DNA from 2 places in the Bermanella marisrubri genome. Region 2 is predicted to be linked to the other one. Evidence: predicted binding sites of a transcription regulator. Region 2 holds the regulator's gene; the other holds the start of a gene.

Region 1 (9,204 bases), 950 kb from region 2:
CGGGCGCTACTCACGTTGCTATGAGCGAGGAGCATGCTCAGCAATTAGGTATTGACTACTCTAAGGGAACTAGAGGTCGAGCCTCTACTGCAGGTGGAATCGTAAATAGCTATAAAGTACAGTTAAACAAGATGCAGGTAGGCGGTATCACTCGCTATAACGTCGATGCAACCATTATCCAAGGCAGCTTTCCTGCCATTCCCCTTTTGGGGATGTCATTTCTTAATCAGCTTTCGATGAGAGAAGAGCAAGGAATACTCATGCTCTCGGACTAAGTAGCTTAAATCATTTAAAAACATGTTTTGAATGATCTAATATTTGCCCAAGTTTCGACAAAAAAGTTCGTTCCAATGGGTTAGCCTTGTAACTTGAATAAAATCACATATGTTAAAGAACAAGTTATTTAATAGGAGCAATACATGTCGAATGATACCTATACACCTCCAAAGGTATGGCAGTGGGATGCAGAAAGTGGCGGTAAGTTTGCGAATATCAATCGACCAGTAGCGGGCCCTACTTTTGAGAAAACATTGCCACAGGGCGAACATCCTTTTCAGTTATATTCCTTAGCAACCCCAAATGGTGTGAAAGTTACCATCATGTTTGAAGAGCTTTTAGAAAAAGGTATCTCTGAAGCGGAATATGATGCGTATTTGGTAAATATCATGGAAGGGGATCAGTTCTCCAGTGGTTTTGTGGATGTGAACCCTAATTCAAAAATACCAGCATTAATGGACCACAGTGTGAATCCGCCGCAACGTATTTTCGAGAGCGGCTCTATTCTTTTGTATCTTGCCGAAAAATTTAACGCGTTCTTGCCGAGTGATCCTCGAGCTCGTACCGAGGCATTATCTTGGTTGTTTTGGCAAATGGGCAGTGCGCCGATTTTAGGCGGTGGCTTTGGTCACTTTTACGCGTACGCACCGGAAAAATATCAATACCCGATTGATCGCTACACCATGGAAATCAAACGTCAGCTAGATGTATTGGATCGTCACCTGGCGGATAATGAATACATGGCGGGGGAGGAATACAGTATTGCTGATATGGCAATCTGGCCATGGTATGGCGCGTTAGTGAAGAATAAGGTTTACGACGCTGCGGAGTTCATTGAAGCGCACACCTATAAAAACGTGATTCGCTGGACCGAGCAAATTGCTCAACGCCCTGCTGTTAAACGCGGTGAAATGGTGAATAAAGCCTGGGGTGAATTACATGAACAATTACGTGAGCGTCATGATGCCAGTGATTTCGAAAATAAAACCCAAGACAAACTAGATCAAGTAAAAAAATAAGCGCTTATAGTTCTAATTCGTCTCGTAACGCCTTTAAGTGTTGTAGATTTGCTTCACCACTTAAAGGCGTTGTCGTTTCTTGTGGTAAGGCCTTAGGGATGGGGTCGTCCAAGGTTTCCCCTTTAATCACCCGTTCGCATAACATTTGATAGTTATGTTTAAAAATAGGGAAGACTTTGTCTTCTGGCTCTGAGCTCAAAAAGAACCAATCCGTTGCTTTGCCCGCGTAATAAATCGCCGGATGAGTCCAATTGAAATTGGCCTTAGGCTGCGGCGCTCGGCAAGCTTCGATATAAGCTCGATGCGAATCGGGTAAGCCAAACAGGCTATATGCATTTTCGCAATATTGACGAAACGTGGCTAGGTTTGGCAAGTAGCGTTCGTTGCGGATGACTTCCTCCGCTACTTTTTGAATGAGATCAGCGGAAAAATCTTTCAGATTGGTTAACCACAGGCGCATAGCGGCAGTGGAACTTTCCACATTAGGATAGGCCGCATTGAATTGATTGCCGTAATTAATGCGCATTAATTCAAAAGAGGCTGCTAAGGCCTCTTTTTGCTCTTTAGAGATCGTTTGCCCAGCTGAGATCTTGGACTCGGTCGGCAATGCTTGTATTTGCTGTGTGATCTCGTTGAGAGGTTGCTGAGTTGCCTTGTCCATTTAAGCGCTTACTCCAAATGTGTTTGGCATGTTGTAAAAACTTGCTATTCCAAGAGGTATGCAATTGATTGCTGTCTCGCCAGTATAAAACAAATTCTTTGATGAGGCTCTGTGCAAATTGCCGATCAATATTCGCCATTTCTAAAATCTCATAGACTTCTACAGCCGGTTCCCAGCCATCTTGCATGGGAACTGGATCAGAAGGATGCGCAAGGCTTGCACTAAAGCGAGCCCATTGACGCCGAACCCAGGCTACAAACTTGGTGTTCCATGTATCGTGGGCTTCGCCTTTTTCCATCCAGAACAGGACAAATTCGCTAACGCAATCTTGAATAAAGCTGGGCTCCACGCCGGCTTTTTGCAAAATGTCCAAAGTGGCCGCTTGCGGCTGCCAGCTATCCCACATGGCTTGCTTGCGTTGCGCATCTCCTTGGAAAACCGCAGGGTGAGCTTGGTCCTCTTTAAAGCGCTTGTTCACCCAGCGGATGAACATGGTACTCCAGCTTGTGGCCAGTGTGCCTTGGCTTTGATAGTGGAATACAAAATCCTGCAATTGACTTTGTGCATAGCGTTTAGGGATGCCAAGCGTTTGCTCGATGTATTTGAGAGTCTCTGTGTCCGGACGCCAGTCAGGGTGAATGGCTTGCTTGTACTGCTGCTTGGCCTGTTCAAAAGCTTGTTCGTTACGACTGCGTTTACTGTCGCTTGGGGCTTTTTCTTCAAAGCTATAGAAAAGCTGCTCGCTTTGGCCAAAGGGCGGACTATTGAAATGCACAATGCCTTTATCACTGAGGCTCTTAAGAATGCGCTTGATATCCGCATCCTGCCAAAACGGGAGCCAATCGCGCAACGTCCCCTTGTTGATAAAACTCCAGTTTTCATCATGGGGCTGTTTGCCATCATTGAGAGCATGCAGCATTAACGCCTCCTCTAAGCCGATGGTGGCGGCTAAGCTGGGGGACACAACTAACATGCGTTCTGGAATTAAACTATGAGCCATACTGCAACAATCAAAGGAATTGGTAAAAGCGAATAATACCTGAGCAACTAAAAACCACTTCTTCAGGTATGCCGTGAAAGATCTGCCAGTATACCGCAAAGGACTGAGTGGTTGATATGGTAAACCCAGACACGGCTCGAAAAAATCGAAATTCTGGCAAAATACGTAAATTGTCTACACTTATACCATTGGCAATACTCCTAAAGTCTATGGAACAAATGTTCGCTAAAGGCCCCCAAAGGAGTCATTTTTGGGTATAATTCACGGGAATTTTTCGCTGGGGTCAAAAAACGCCAGCATGCCCTGCCACGAGGCTTTTACCCAAAGCCAATATGTGCACCTAAATGGGTCAGACACATGGGCAGTGGGCCAGCATTCCTTTAAAAAAGAGTGATATCCATGACTGTAAAATCAGTAGACGTCTTATTGGTTGGTGCGGGCGCCATGAGCAGCACACTGGCCATGATCCTTAAACAGCTTGATCCAAGTTTGAAAATCACAGTGGTAGAGCGCTTGCCCAGCGTAGCCAGCGAAAGTACCGACGGTTGGAATAACGCAGGTACGGGCCATGCTGCTTATTGTGAGTTGAACTACACGCCTGAAGATCAAGATGGCCATGTGGATATCAGCAAAGCGCTGACGATTAATTCTTCATTTGAGATTTCTCTTCAGTTCTGGAGTCACCTAGTAAACAAGGGTGTTTTGCCAGAGCCTTCTAATTTCATCAATCGTACACCGCACATGAGTTTCGTGTGGGGTGAAAAGAACGTAAATTTCTTGCGTAACCGCTATTTAAAAATGAGCCAGCATCACCTGTTTGAGCAAATGGAGTTTAGTGATGATGCGGAAACCTTGCGTCAGTGGATGCCGCTCGTGATGAATGGCCGTAAAAGCGATGAACCCGTTGCCGGCACTTATGTGAAGCACGGCAGTGATGTGGACTTTGGTTCCCTTGCTCGCTACATGGTTGATCATCTAAGCAAGCAAGACGATTTCGAAGTGTTGCTTAATCACGATGTAGAAGACCTAAAGCGCTCAGAGTCTGGCGGTTGGTCAGTGAAAGTCGAGGATCGCAGTTCGGGTAAAGAAACTCGCATTAAATCTAAATTTGTTTTTTTGGGTGCGGGCGGTGGTGCTTTGCCATTGCTTCAGCGTTCAGGGATCGACGAAGCGGATGGTTACGGAGGCTTCCCGGTTAGTGGTCAGTGGTTAGTGTGTACCGACCCAGAAGTCGTCGAGCAGCATCACGCGAAAGTCTATGGTAAAGCCGCGATTGGTGCGCCTCCGATGTCGGTTCCACATTTAGACACACGAGTGATTAACGGTAAGAGAGGATTATTATTTGGGCCTTTCGCTGGATTTACTACCAAGTTTTTGAAGAAAGGCTCGATAATGGATTTACCTTTGTCTGTACGCCCTAATAATTTATTGCCTATGATGTCTGTTGGCAAAAACAATATGGATCTCACCCGTTACTTGATCAGTGAAGTGTTTCAGAGTGATGGTGCTCGCATGGAGGCCCTCCGTCAGTATTTTCCACAAGCGCAAGATGGAAACTGGACGCTAGCGGATGCCGGCAAGCGTGTGCAAATCATTAAGAAAGATGAGAAAGGCAAAGGCAAATTAGAGTTTGGTACTGAAATTGTGGCTGCTAAGGATGGTTCAATTGCCGCTCTTCTTGGCGCTTCACCAGGTGCATCGACAGCCGTGCACGCAATGATTGATGTGATAGAGCGTTGCTTTGCCGATCGCCTAGAGCAAGACGGGTGGAAACAGCGCTTAAAAGAAATGGTACCGAGCTATGGTGAGTCGCTAAAAGACGATGCTGAACTTTTGAAAAGAGTCAGAGATGAATCCCATAAGACATTAGGTCTCTACGAATAGGCTGAAACCATCCATAAGCATTATAAAAAAGCAGCTATGCTAAAACATAGCTGCTTTTTTGTGATGGCGTTAGTGATTTGCACTTGGTTTGTGCAATACTACGAACAATGACTGAAAAAGTTTGTTCATTATCCGTGGCTAGTTATAAAATTTGCATTCATTACAATGACGTTTTATTCCATTAGGGACAATTAACTGTGACCTTGGCAAACAGAAGTACAGCGTTCAGCCTTATCGTCGTCTTATTGCTGTGTTCTCCATTCAGCTGGTCGGACAAGGGAGAGACCCTGCAAGATGATTCAGGAGAAACTTGGGGTTGGCGCACAGCTATGATCACCAGTTTGGCTTTGACTTTAGCAACTAATCCTTTAGATGCCGATGAATACAGTGTGTCTATGATGTCCGCGAAGGATACTGCTGCACTTAAGGTTGGTTTTCGCTGGCATCAAGATGAAACGATGCAACTTGGAGGCCTGACTCTAAGCCACTATTACCATTTTGGCTATAACTATTGGCAAAGCCTTGATGTAGATGGTCAGGAAGGCGTGAATAATGCGTTGGAGTTTATTCCCGTATTTCGATTTAGTGATGGTGAGCAAGACTTCTTTAGTTACGTAGAAACTGCTGTCGGTGTTTCCGTGTTTTCTCGAACACAATTTAACGACAAAGAATTCAGCACTAACTTTCAGTTTGCGAATAGTCTAGCGTTTGGCGGGTACTTTACACCACGTGTGTCTTGGTCCTTACAATTGCAGCACTACAGCAATAACAGTATCAAGTTGCCCAATAACGGCATCAACTTCTATAACTTCAACATCGCTTATCGGTATCAATAGACGGTTTTAAACTTTGCTTTGCAAGTAACTTACCGCGTCTTTTACAGCTTGGCGAGTACGCCGATTGATCTCTTCGTGCTCGTGAGCTGACATGTAAAACGCAATATCCACTTCATGTCGATAGTAGCGCGTAGGGAGATTATTCAGTGCTAAACATGCCAAATCGACAAGTTGATCTTGACTAAAGCCTTTATCAGCCGTTTCTTCTGCTAGCACCTCCAAAACCTTGTGCTCATAGTAATTATGAATTTGATCGGTAATGGACATGGCGCACCTCCTTTTCTTTTAATTGTAGACCATGATCTAGGTCATCCGGGTGCGTGACCTATATCAAAAGGACTGTTCGCCAGCGAGGTATGCTGATCAGACTAAAAAAGGAGTCTGATCATGATAGATGCTTGTGAAATTGATGTGCGACTACGAAAAAAACAGCATGAATTAGAAATACGTGCCTCCAAGCTGAGCGAGGAATTAACTCGTTACAATATCGAAGTAAGCAAAGACAGCGAGGATCGTGCGCAGCAGCTAGAAAATGAAGAAGTCGCAGAAGCCATCGCTCAAGAAACTCAGCAAGAGCTCCAGCAAATCAAGCATGCCATTTTGCGTCTTAAGCAAGGCCAGTATCAGGTGTGCGAGCTATGTCAGCAAAGTATCGAGCCCGAACGCTTGCTGGCACTGCCATATACGGCTCTGTGTGCCAGCTGCGCCAATGAGCAGTAAGGGGGCTTACTGAGGCTCAATAATCACTTCGCTTTGCAATGAGTTACTGATGAAGCAGTGCTGATGAGCTTTATGGTGCATAGACTCAATCGCACTGGCTTTTACCTCACCCGCAAAGCGCACTTGTGGGCGCAAGCGAATGCGCGGCACATAGTATCTACTGTCCTCATTTTGCTCTACATAAGCAATGGGATTGTCCTCGTAGTGTTCAACGACTAAGCGCTTTTTCGCTGCCAGTGCCAAGAACGTCAGCATATGACAACTGGCTAAGCTCATGGCCAGAGCTTGTTCCGGATCCACATGCTGTTCAGTATTAGCAGTAGCCATGGCGAGGCTTTGTCCGCTCGCTTCTGCGTTATGGGCGGTATTGTAGCCTTCATGGGAGAAGTCACCGTCTTTCTGCCATACTATGTGGGCGTGATGTTCACTCATGTTTTTCGTCCTTATGCTGCTAGCCTTGATACTGGTTCTCAGGCACTTCGACCTTGTGTACCGTACCCGCCCAATCATCGAAGCCACCGCCCAACATGCGCACGGTTTTAAAGCCCATTTTTTGTAAAAGGTCTGCTGCCAGTGTGGAACGACCGCCGTTTTTGCAATACACCACAAGAGGTTGATCAAAGTCACTGAGCTTGGGGTGGTTGCCTACCATGAATTCCAGTAAACCACGGGGAATATGCACAGAGTCAGGCAAGTGGCCAGCATCAAATTCAGATGGTTCGCGCACATCTAACAAGGTAGCCCCTTGCTGCATCATGGCCTGAGTCTCATCGGCATCAATGATATGGATGTTCTGGCGAGCTTCGTTCAATAATTCGTCTTTTGTCAGTGACATAAGCACCTCCATTAAATATTAGAAAAGCCTAATATTAACCATGTTAGGCCGAATGGGATAGAATGACAAGACCTCAGCTCAGGTTGAGAGGTAGAAGCTTGGTTCAGTATAGACCTCGGGTTAGACTAGCCATTATCACGACAATAGATAGCATTATGTTTCAACAACAAGACTTGCTCGATTTAGCCAATATGAAGATGCCGTTCGGCAAATACGCCGGCAAAGCATTGGTGGATCTACCCGAAGAATACTTGCTTTGGTTTCAGAAAAAGGGGTTTCCGCAAGGGCGCTTAGGCATGCTGTTAGGCTTGTGTCTTGAAATCAAAATCAATGGACTGGAATACATTTTACAGCCATTGAAAGGTAAGACCCGCGTTGTTAATGAATAAACCACTGGACTATGCTATCCGCTACAGCCGCCGTAAAACCGCTGCCATTCATATTACGCAACAAGGTGTAGAATTGCGTTTACCTCATGGCGTTAGCGAATCGTGGGGCCATCAGTTTATACAGCAGAAACGTGATTGGATTGAGCGTAAATTAAAAGAACAAAGTCGATATACGCAACACATTCCCAATCTTGAATGGGGCTCTACTATTTTATGGCATGGTCAGCCAGTCCCGTTAACCTACCAGCCCGCAACACAGGCATCCTTGAAACTAACGCCACACGGTTTTGTATTTTCGGCTAAAACCGAACCCAATAAAGAAATCAGAAAAAAATGGCTGGCGGATTTTTTTAAGCAAGAAGCTCGAAACTATCTAACATCATTAACCAACGAAAAAGTCGCTGCTTTAAATCTGCAAGATCAACTCAAAGCCGTTCGCCTACGCTATACCAAAAGTAAATGGGGACATTGCTCTAGTGTGGGCAATATTCAATATAACTGGCTGATTATGGGTGCGCCATTTGAGGTAATTGATTATTTGGTATGTCATGAAGTCAGCCATTTAATACATTTGAATCACAGTCCAGCGTTTTGGCAGCAAGTTGCGAAAATTTGTCCTGATTATAAAAAGCATCAGGCTTGGTTGAAGCAAGAGGGTGTCAGACTTGCTTGGTTTTAAAACGATACATATAAGCCACTAAAGAAACCGTCAATGGTCGTTGGCCCCGCAGACCACTTTTTATAACCAAGCGTGATACCAACGTATTGGTAGTGATAGTTGAGGCTGAATTGCCGTTCTGAAATAGAGCCTCCATTATAGCTTGACCAGATGGGATAAAACTCTGCATGAAGGTAGTGATTAACGCGAAGGCGTATGGGCATCGCAAATACATCACCTTTGTGGCTCTGGTTTCCATTCATTTTCCCTCTTCCGTAGGCCAAGTCCCAAGAGAAATTGTTGCCGAAGCTCATACGATAATGCAGCAAGGTATTCTCCAAGGAAAGCTCGTCGTCTTGTTCATTCAGAATGTTTTGTGAGTAGCTCACTCCCAAAGAGCCATAACCCAGCTCTACCCGATTTAGTTGTGCGTATATATCATCTGTTGAATCGAAGAACTGAGTGGATAATTTAAGAGCAGGTAAAATGGGATCACCTACTTGTCTAAAGAAACTGTTCGAAGCACTATCACTGGCGGCAGAGGCTTCATTATCGTCATTGGTAGAGTAAACTGGCTCAGATTGACGGTAGCGTTGCATACTGTGTGAACCACCGACTGAAAGAATGTCCACGCTGTATTCGGCCAGCTTGATTGTGGTTTTAAAGACGATCTCGGCGATGGCTTCGCTGATTGCAGAAGAATGGCTATCGGTGCTCGCTTTTTTGGAAGTTGATTGACTCGACGAAGAGGTGTTTTTTGACTGTGCTTGAGTACCATTGCGTTCCAAATCGTCCAGAGTGCCAGCCTGGCTGCTGAGAGCAAAACACATTGGTAGGGCGAAGACGCCTGTAAAACGATAGATCGTATTCACAAAAAGTTCATCCTTGGATAATTTGATGATCATGGTGCTCGTCCCGAGACCGAC
Region 2 (9,204 bases):
TGCGGAAACGATAATGTGCATCATAAGGTGGTTAGGATGAGCGAAAAAATACCTGTACAAGAACTCACACCTCACAGCATTGACGGCCAATACAAAGGGGTTTCCGCTAAGTATAACGACAAGCTTTATGTTAGATCGGTGAATGGCTTATTCAACAAGATCCGTACGCTATCACTTTGGGCATTAATGATCGGTTATTTCGTTACTCCTTGGATTAGCATTGGTGGTCGCCAAGCCGTTTGGTTTGACCTACCCGCTCGTCAATTCCACATTTGGGGCATGACTTTCTGGCCGCAAGATTTCGTCTTACTTTCGTTTCTATTAATTATTTGTGCATTCGGTTTATTTACCATTACCACGTTAGCAGGACGCATTTGGTGCGGTTATACCTGCCCGCAAACTGCTTGGACTTTTATATACATGTGGGTTGAGGAGAAAATCGAGGGTAATCGCAACAAGCGGATGAAGCTCGATAAAGAGCCCATGAGCACCAGTAAGTTTGTTAAGAAAGCCAGCAAACACTTCATTTGGCTAGTCATTGCACTTGCCACAGCAATTGCCTTTGTCGGTTACTTTTACCCTATTCGTGAACTCATTCCCGACCTCATTACCTTTAGTATTGAAAATCAATGGGCGAGCTTTTGGTTATTGTTCTTTACCTTGGCGACTTATGGCAATGCAGGCTGGCTGCGTGAGAAAGTTTGCTTGCACATGTGTCCATATGCCCGCTTCCAGTCGGTCATGTTCGACCAAGATACGCTAATCGTTTCCTATGACGAACGTCGTGGTGAGCGTGGTTCAGGCCGCGGTCCACGCAAAAAAGGCGTCGATCCTGTGGAAGCAAATATCGGGGATTGCGTCGACTGCAATATGTGCGTTCAAGTGTGTCCAACCGGTATTGATATTCGTGATGGCTTGCAATATCAGTGTATTGGCTGTGCGCTATGCATCGACGCCTGTGACGAAATCATGGATAAAATGCACTATCCCAAGGGTTTGATCCGCTATACAAACGAACACGCTTTAGAGGGCAAAGAAGTTCATATTTTCAGACCCAAACTAGTGGGTTACGCCATTGCGCTCGTTGCCATGTTTGGCCTATTTGGCTGGGCTGTTTATGATCGCACACCACTTGAATTGGATGTCATGCGTGATCGCGGACAGTTGTATAGCAATACCAGTGATGGTCGCGTGCAAAATAGCTACAACGCTAAAGTAATGAATATGGACCAAAAAGCTCATGACTTCGTAATTACAGTGGTCGGGCTTGAGGGTGCGGAACTTGATGGCAAAACCGAACTCTCATTAGACGAAGGTGAAGTTGGCGATGTGCCTTTAAGCATAAAAGCAGTGCCTTGGGACCTGGAAAAATCCCGCACAGATATTCGCTTTATTGTGACACGAGATGATGGTTTGAGCGTTGAACAAGAAAGTCGTTTCATCGGCCCAGCAAGTCGCTAGCACTCACCCTCTTATTGGACAAGAATCTGTGTATCCAGCTAGCCAGTTTCCTGACAAAACTGGCTAGCATTTATGTGCCATAGTGCTAGGATACGCACCATCTTCAAGACCTTATTTGGCAGTATTAAGCATGCAAGAACAGAAGCGCCCTTGGTATAGAGAACCCTATGTTTGGTTACTGATTGGTATTCCCTCAAGCAGTGTAATCATGGGCATCTTTTTTATTAATTTGGCCGTGAGCACCAAGGATACTTTAGTAAGAGACAACTATTACAAAGACGGTCTAGCCTACAACCAAGAATTAGAATGGGACAACAAAGCCGAAGCCAATGATATCAAACTATCATTGACGGTAAGTAAAGATAGTGAAGTACGAATGACCATCGAGAATTCTCGCTTGGCGTTGCCAAACATCCTGCAAGTAGCGTTTAGCCACCCTACCCTTAAGGGAAAAGACCGAAATGCAGTGTTGCAACAAGTGGATGGTCAAACCTATGTAGGCCTAACTGAACAGCCCATCGAATTTGGTCGCTACTACATCAACGTCGAAAGCCCACAGCAAGCGTGGCGCGTGCGTCATGTGAATCATGTAAATGCAGGTCAAACCCTCAAGTTCTAATACATGACTGATTGTTTTCACTGTGGTCAAGACGTTCCTAAGAACATTGATCTATCTGTCAAAATAAACAACCAAGTGCAGCCTATGTGCTGCCCTGGTTGCCAAGCCGTGGCACAAGCCATTGTCGACAGTGGTAACGAATCTTTCTATACCTACCGAACAGACTTAAATGAAACACCTGAGTTTACTCTCGGTCAATTGCCACCAAGCGTGTCGGAAGAGCTTGCTCTATACGATAACCCAGATGTCCTGAAAGAACTAGGACAACAGGTTGAGAGCGGGCAACGCATTCAGCTGATGATAGAGGGCATTACCTGTGCTGCTTGCGCTTGGTTGATTGAGCAACAATTGCAACGATTACCAGGTGTAAAAGAAGCAAACCTCAACCTCACCCAGCATCGCCTCAGTGTTACATGGGAACAAAATCAAACACCGCTTCGGCAAGTTATAGAAACTATTTACTCTCTAGGCTTTAAAGCACAACCGTTTGAAACCGATACCTTCCAGCAACAATTAGAAGAAGAGCAAAAACGGGCCTTACGCCGAGTTTTACTGGCAGGCCTTGGAACCATGCAAGCGATGATGTTTGCTGTTCCACTGTACATTGGTGAGCTAGCAGGGATTCTAGAAAAGTTTGAGTTGTATTTCCGCTTTGCAGGAATGGCCATTACGACCCCCGTCATTTTAATCAGCGCTAGGCCATTCTTTAAAGGTTTCATTCGTGATATTAAAACAAAACATCTTACGATGGACGTCCCCGTGTCCATTGCCATTGGCGGCGCGTTCATAGCCAGTATTTATTCTACTTTTGTAGGTGGTGAAGAAGTTTATTTCGATAGCGTCTGTATGTTTACGTTCTTTTTATTAGTGGGGCGCTACTTTGAAACCCGCGCGCGATTACGTACCGGGGAAGCCGGCAATCAACTTAATAATGTATTGCCACGTTCGGTTACGCGTATCACTACCGATGATGAGAAATCAGAAGCTGTCATTCCAGTAAATCAACTTAACATTGGTGATCGGATTCGTGTATTGCCCGGCGCCACCATTGCCGCCGATGGTATTATTCAAACAGGCCACTCGAGCGTTGATGAATCTATTATGACGGGCGAGTTTTTGCCCATCCATAAAGACACCGGTGATCAAGTACTTGCAGGCAGCTTAAACGTTGAGAACCCTATTGAGATTGAAGTCACGGCCTTAGGCGACAACACCCAGCTTTCTACTGTTATGTCGCTATTGGATCGTGCCGAGTCAGAAAAACCTCGTATGGCCATAATGGCCGATGTAATAGCGCAATATTTTGTAGGCGCGGTTTTAATTTTGGCAGCGATTGTCTTCACTGCTTGGTACTTCATTGATACTGATCGTGCGTTTTGGATCACACTTTCCGTTCTGGTTGCTACCTGTCCTTGTGCTCTATCACTTGCTACACCTACAGCGCTTACAGCCGCCACGGGGGCTTTACGAAAAGCAGGTGTGCTAATAACGCGTGGCCATGTTTTAGAAAGCTTAACCCAAAGCAAGCGCATTATTTTCGATAAGACGGGCACCCTGACATTGGGTCAATTATCCATTGAATCTGTTTCAATTGCTCCTGAAACTGAGCTTGATCAAACAGAAGCACTCGCCATAGCATCAGCTCTTGAGTCCCATAGCCAGCATCCTATTGCCAATGCTTTTCAAGCGTTAAGTCTGGAAAAACGATATGTCGCTGAAGACATTAACATGGTGGTCGGCCAAGGCATTGAAGGCAAGGTCAATGGTCAACTTTATCGTATTGGTCACCAAGGCTTTGCCGCCATCGACTCCGAGCTCAATCCGGATGAACAACGCCAACAAATCTTTTTATCTGCTGACGACAAAGCAATAGCCCGCTTTGTACTCTCAGATCAATTGCGACCTGGTAGTCAGCATGCCGTTTCAAGCCTCAATCAACAAGGCATCATCACTGAAATGCTAAGTGGTGATCATAGCTATCAAGTGGAAAAGATTGCGAAAGAACTGAAACTACAAAAGGCGCAAGGTAGTATTTCGCCTCAAGGTAAGCTCGACTATCTAAGTGGACTCAATAACCAAGATCATTCCATCATGGTTGGTGACGGCATTAATGATGTCCCCGTATTGGCTAGGGCGCCTATTTCAATCGCTGTCGGTAGTGCAAGTGATCTAGCTAAAACACACGCTGATGTGATTTTGCTGAATCAGAATCTAAAAACCATTGCACAATTGCTTCAACACGCACGAAAAGCCAAACGTATAATTCGTCAAAATTTAAGCTGGGCTCTGCTCTATAATACCAGTGTGTTACCCTTAGCAGCGGCTGGCTTGTTACCGCCATGGGCAGCAGCAATTGGTATGTCTGCCAGTTCACTTATCGTTGTTTTCAACGCTTTGCGATTAAATTCACTCGCCAAACTATAAATTTCTGAGGTCAGCATGGAAATAATTTTTATAACGGTCCCTGTGACACTTGTTTTCATCGCGGTGGCCGCAGGCATATTCTTTTGGGCTAGTAAAAAAGGCCAATTTGATGACCTTGACAGTCCTGCCCACCGAATTCTCTTTGATGAAGATCAGGGCCCCAATAAAAAGGACAAAAACGCATCGGAGAAAGAACTATCCGAAAGCGCTGAGCAAGACAAAGATTCCTCTCAAACCAAATAATTTGTAATCATGAATGAACCCCTTACATTCCTGACCGCTTGGCTTTTAGGTCTCATGGGTAGCGTCCACTGTATGGGCATGTGCGGCGGCATCGTTGGCGCACTTTCCATGAATGGACCCAAGCCAACACTGCAGCTGGGGTACCATATAGGGAGAATCTTGACCTATGGCGCTTTAGGTTTTGCAGCAGGCATCATTGGACTGTGGTTAAGTGAAAGCCACAGTAATGTCGGCCTAGTTTTACGAACCATATCTGGGATCTTATTAATCTTGATGGGGTTTTATCTAGCAGGACAAACTCAAATGCTTGCGTGGATCGAGCGTGCCGGCAGCGGCCTTTGGCGACGACTACAACCTCTCAGCAAAGGCCTTATCCCTACACACTCATTAAAGCAAGCCATTCCACTCGGTATGGTTTGGGGTTTCCTGCCTTGTGGTTTAGTCTACAGTACTCTGAGTTGGGCTTTAGTAGCCGCTGATCCAGTCAAAAGTGCGAGCTTAATGATGGTATTTGGCTTAGGTAATTTACCCGCCCTCTTTAGCTTTGCCCTGTTAACTCAACAGCTTACAAAGTTGAAGTCAAAGACATGGGTCAAGTTAATGTCTGGTACTTTTGTGGTAGGATTTGGAGTGTGGACACTCTATGCCACATGGTCGACTCAAATCTAACTTCTTACTGCACATGTTTGCAGCCTAAGTTAAGCACTGTTGCTCTTGACTAAGCAAATGGTTTTACCCAACATTTAGGTTATAGGTGCTAATAACATGCACCGTGCCAAGATTGAAGGATTGTTTATGGCAGTTGATAAAAACATTATTTCCCTGGCAAAAAGCGGTGCTGGTAAACCCCACTGCAGTACATGCAGTCTAAGCTCGCTTTGCCTACCGATTGCTCTAGATAACGAAGATCTTGATGCACTAGACGAGATCATCAAACGTGGTCGTCCGCTGCAAAAAGGCGAAACTCTGTTTAAACAAGGCGACGATTTCAAAGCGGTATACGCCATTCGTACAGGGGCAATTAAGAGCTACACCGTTGCGCCCAGTGGTGAAGAGCAGATCACAGGCTTTCATCTAGCCAGTGAAATCGTGGGCCTATCTGGCTATAGCGAAGAAAGCTACCCGCTGACAGCAAAAGCCTTGGAAACCACGACTGTTTGTGAACTGCCTTTAGACAAGTTAGACAGCCTTTGTGACGAAATTCCAGGGTTACGTCGCCAAATGATGCGTAATATGAGTGGCGAAATTCGTCAGGATCAGCAAATGATGCTGCAATTATCGAAAAAAACCGCTGACGAACGCCTAGCTTATTTTCTACTGGATCTAAGTAGCCGTTTCGAGCGCCGTGGTTTTTCACCCAAGACCTTCCGACTCTCAATGTCTCGTGTGGATATCAGTAACTATTTAGGTCTTGCAGTAGAAACTGTCAGCCGCATATTTACCCGTATGCAAAAGAGCGAGCTCATTAGTACGGAAGGTAAAGAAGTCACACTCTTGGACATTCATGGCCTTAATAAGCTTGCCGGCAATCCTGATATTAAAGCGTCCTGTGAACATAGCATCTGATTATTTACCTGATTTTGCACAGGTCTGTCGTGAAGGATAGGTCTGTGCCTACAACTTTAGTCTTACTAATTCTCGCATTTCTCTCTAACCCTCTCTTTTATAAGCAAAAATAAAATTGCAAGTATTTTTTGCATTTTGTCAGTTTCCATCTAATGTTCAGTATAGAAAACAGAAACATGAGATTTTGCGTGATAGTAGATGCTAACTCGCTGATACAAAATCATTAAAAGGAAAGGAAGACATGGGAATCTGTCCCAGCGAGCTAATACACTTGGTGATTCGCCCCACCCTCAAATACTTGGGCGAAGATAACGAAGATGCCCGTTTTCTTCTTATGGCTACTGCTGCCATGGAATCAGAACTGGGGTTTCACCTTATTGGCAGTAAGCATAAAGGCATTGGCGTTTACCAAATAAGTGCCAAATGCCACCGCAACGTTTGGGATAAATATCTCGTCAATAACCCTGAGCTAGCAAGTAAAGTTCGAGGATTGGCAAGCCAACATGAGTTTCTAGCCAATCCTCACCAAGAATTGGCGACTAATCTTCGCTATGCCACGGCTATTGCTTGGTTGATCTATAAACGTAAGACCAGTGATATACCCAAAGCAAGAGATCTAGACTCAGTAGCGCGCTTTTGGCGCCGCCACTTTCACAGTCGTCCTCACGCTAGCGTTGAACGCTTCATGGAACGGGTTAAACCCCTCCTAGAGGCGGACTGCCGCGCCGCGTAACATCCATGGGCCAGGTCTGTCAGCGGGTTACAAACCTGAGTAGGAACCCGCGCGGATTTACGTTAGAATCCGCGCCCTAGTTCTAGGTTAAACCGAGTCGTATCATGGTCCAATTTGTTGATGCTAGCGCCACTGCCTTAAATGCAGAAACGTCGCCGGCGGAAAAAAAGCAAAAAACCGAATTCAATAAACTGCAAAAACGCTTGCGCCGTGAAGTTGGCCGAGCTATTGCAGACTTCAATATGATCGAAGACGGTGACCGTATCATGGTGTGCCTATCCGGCGGTAAAGACAGCTACACCATGCTTGATATCCTGCAGAATTTGCAGAAAAGCGCCCCAGTTTCGTTCGAATTAGTCGCGGTCAACCTTGACCAAAAACAACCCGGCTTTCCAGAACATGTTCTACCTGAATACCTAGACTCATTGGATATCGAATACTACATCGTCAACCGAGATACCTACTCTGTCGTAAAAGAAAAGGTACCCGAAGGTCGTACTACATGCGGTTTATGTTCACGTTTGAGACGTGGCACCTTATATGGCTTTGCTGAGGATATCGGTGCGAATAAAGTCGCTTTGGGTCACCATCGTGACGACATCGTAGAAACCATGTTTCTCAATATGTTTTATGGTGCTCGTCTAGCCGCTATGCCGCCAAAACTGCTGTCTGACGATAAACGCAACATCGTCATTCGACCTATGGCTTATTGTAAAGAATCGGACATTGCGGCCTTCTCAGAATATAAACAATTTCCAATTATTCCGTGCAACCTTTGTGGCTCCCAAGAAAACCTACAGCGACAGAATATTAAAGCCATGCTGGAACAATGGGACAAGGAGCATCCTGGTCGAATTCAACAAATTTTTAATTCGATGCAAAACATTGCACCATCACAAATGGCCGATAAACAACTGTTTGACTTTGAAAATTTACAAATCGATCGATCAAGTGAACGAGACGATCAAGGATTTGGCGATGGGCAAGTGATAGAGGGAGTGGGGGATTTTGCTGAAGCTCCCCCGCGTCTACGACCAGACAACCTGATCGACACTCTAAACGTTAACTAGCGCTTCATTTCTAAACGATAAGTTCCCATATCAGTAACCCATATGTAGGCACGCTGTATGGACTTATCGTGTTTGTTTTCAAGACCTAACACCATTCGGCGCTCATGTTCATTGAGCACTTCCCTACGAATAAATGTTACCTTGAAATTACCTTCCGTTTGTAGCTCAGCAATTTGAGTGGTGTACTCTACAGAAACAGGGCCTTTTTTATTCCAACGAACCCATTGGATGAACGCTCCATCTTGTTTCTCAGTGCGGGTCAGCACTAACCGAATCTGGCCTTTTCGCGAACCTTTCTGCCATTGCCCCATTCCTTTAACATCATAAATTAAAGGATCAAGCTGATGGACCATATTGAGATGTACGCTCGATTCATGATCGTTAGCCACAGCCCAAACAGACAAAAGTAAAAAAGCGCCAATCCATTTCCACATAATAGACTCCCAAAGTCTATTTAATTGTAGAACATATATCGGCCGATATTGCTCTGACCTTAGCAACCCTCCGAGAAACTTGAATAACTTACCTTGTCTAAATACAGCTCACTTAAACCCTTAGGTGTTTGCACAGCAACATCATCGCCTGCTTGTTTGCCTAACAAGGCTTTTGCCACTGGGCTATTGATGCTGATGTACTCGGGACGATGATCGATTTCATCAGGACCAACTATACGATAAATATGAACTTGCCCTTGCTCGTTTTCGATCTGAATCCAAGCTGAGAAAAAGACCTTGGTCTGATCAGCTGGCTTGTCTCGCACAACCGTCAATTTTTCTAAACGCTTGCTCAAAAACCGAACACGTCGATCTATTTCACGTAATCGTTTCTTACCATATATGTACTCTGCGTTTTCAGAACGGTCGCCGAGGGCTGCAGCGTCTTTCACTTGCTGGGTGACTTTAGGACGCTCAGTCCTCCATAAATAGTCGAGTTCGTCTTTTAAGGTTTGCTCCCCTTCTGGGGTAATTAAATCGGCTTTGCTCATACGTCTATGATAACCAAACACTTATCGAAATAGCTATGCACAACAAGATTCCAAGTAATAAATGCGTTTTAGCAGCATCAAAACGAATATCTTTAAGCGAGTC

Evidence for each region. The regulator FNR, encoded in region 2, switches genes on or off when oxygen is low (the NO sensors DNR and NnrR bind a similar motif). The targets are predictions, from matches to a motif close to TTGATNTANATCAA.
Region 1: the regulator FNR is predicted to act here: its motif matches at 5,975-5,988, upstream of HF888_RS14175 (TraR/DksA family transcriptional regulator).

Annotation. Positions count from the first base shown of each region.
Region 1 is NZ_CP051183.1:3,041,670-3,050,873, reverse strand. It holds gene HF888_RS14210 (retropepsin-like aspartic protease family protein) at 1-275, shown strand, start outside; gene yghU (glutathione-dependent disulfide-bond oxidoreductase) at 420-1,295, shown strand; gene HF888_RS14200 (replication protein P) at 1,300-1,956, opposite strand; gene HF888_RS14195 (DnaT-like ssDNA-binding domain-containing protein) at 1,859-2,956, opposite strand; gene HF888_RS14190 (malate:quinone oxidoreductase) at 3,356-4,840, shown strand; gene HF888_RS14185 (acyloxyacyl hydrolase) at 5,038-5,676, shown strand; gene HF888_RS14180 (late competence development ComFB family protein) at 5,683-5,943, opposite strand; gene HF888_RS14175 (TraR/DksA family transcriptional regulator) at 6,064-6,396, shown strand; gene HF888_RS14170 (OsmC family protein) at 6,403-6,828, opposite strand; gene HF888_RS14165 (rhodanese-like domain-containing protein) at 6,848-7,231, opposite strand; gene HF888_RS14160 (DUF3820 family protein) at 7,387-7,620, shown strand; gene HF888_RS14155 (M48 family metallopeptidase) at 7,613-8,299, shown strand; gene HF888_RS14150 (hypothetical protein) at 8,296-9,183, opposite strand.
Region 2 is NZ_CP051183.1:2,094,165-2,103,368, forward strand. It holds gene ccoG (cytochrome c oxidase accessory protein CcoG) at 37-1,461, shown strand; gene HF888_RS09740 (FixH family protein) at 1,577-2,080, shown strand; gene HF888_RS09745 (heavy metal translocating P-type ATPase) at 2,084-4,504, shown strand; gene ccoS (cbb3-type cytochrome oxidase assembly protein CcoS) at 4,520-4,747, shown strand; gene HF888_RS09755 (sulfite exporter TauE/SafE family protein) at 4,757-5,416, shown strand; gene fnr (fumarate/nitrate reduction transcriptional regulator Fnr) at 5,543-6,313, shown strand; gene HF888_RS09765 (hypothetical protein) at 6,555-7,046, shown strand; gene ttcA (tRNA 2-thiocytidine(32) synthetase TtcA) at 7,151-8,116, shown strand; gene HF888_RS09775 (hypothetical protein) at 8,113-8,550, opposite strand; gene greB (transcription elongation factor GreB) at 8,610-9,101, opposite strand; gene HF888_RS09785 (prenyltransferase) at 9,106-9,204, opposite strand, start outside.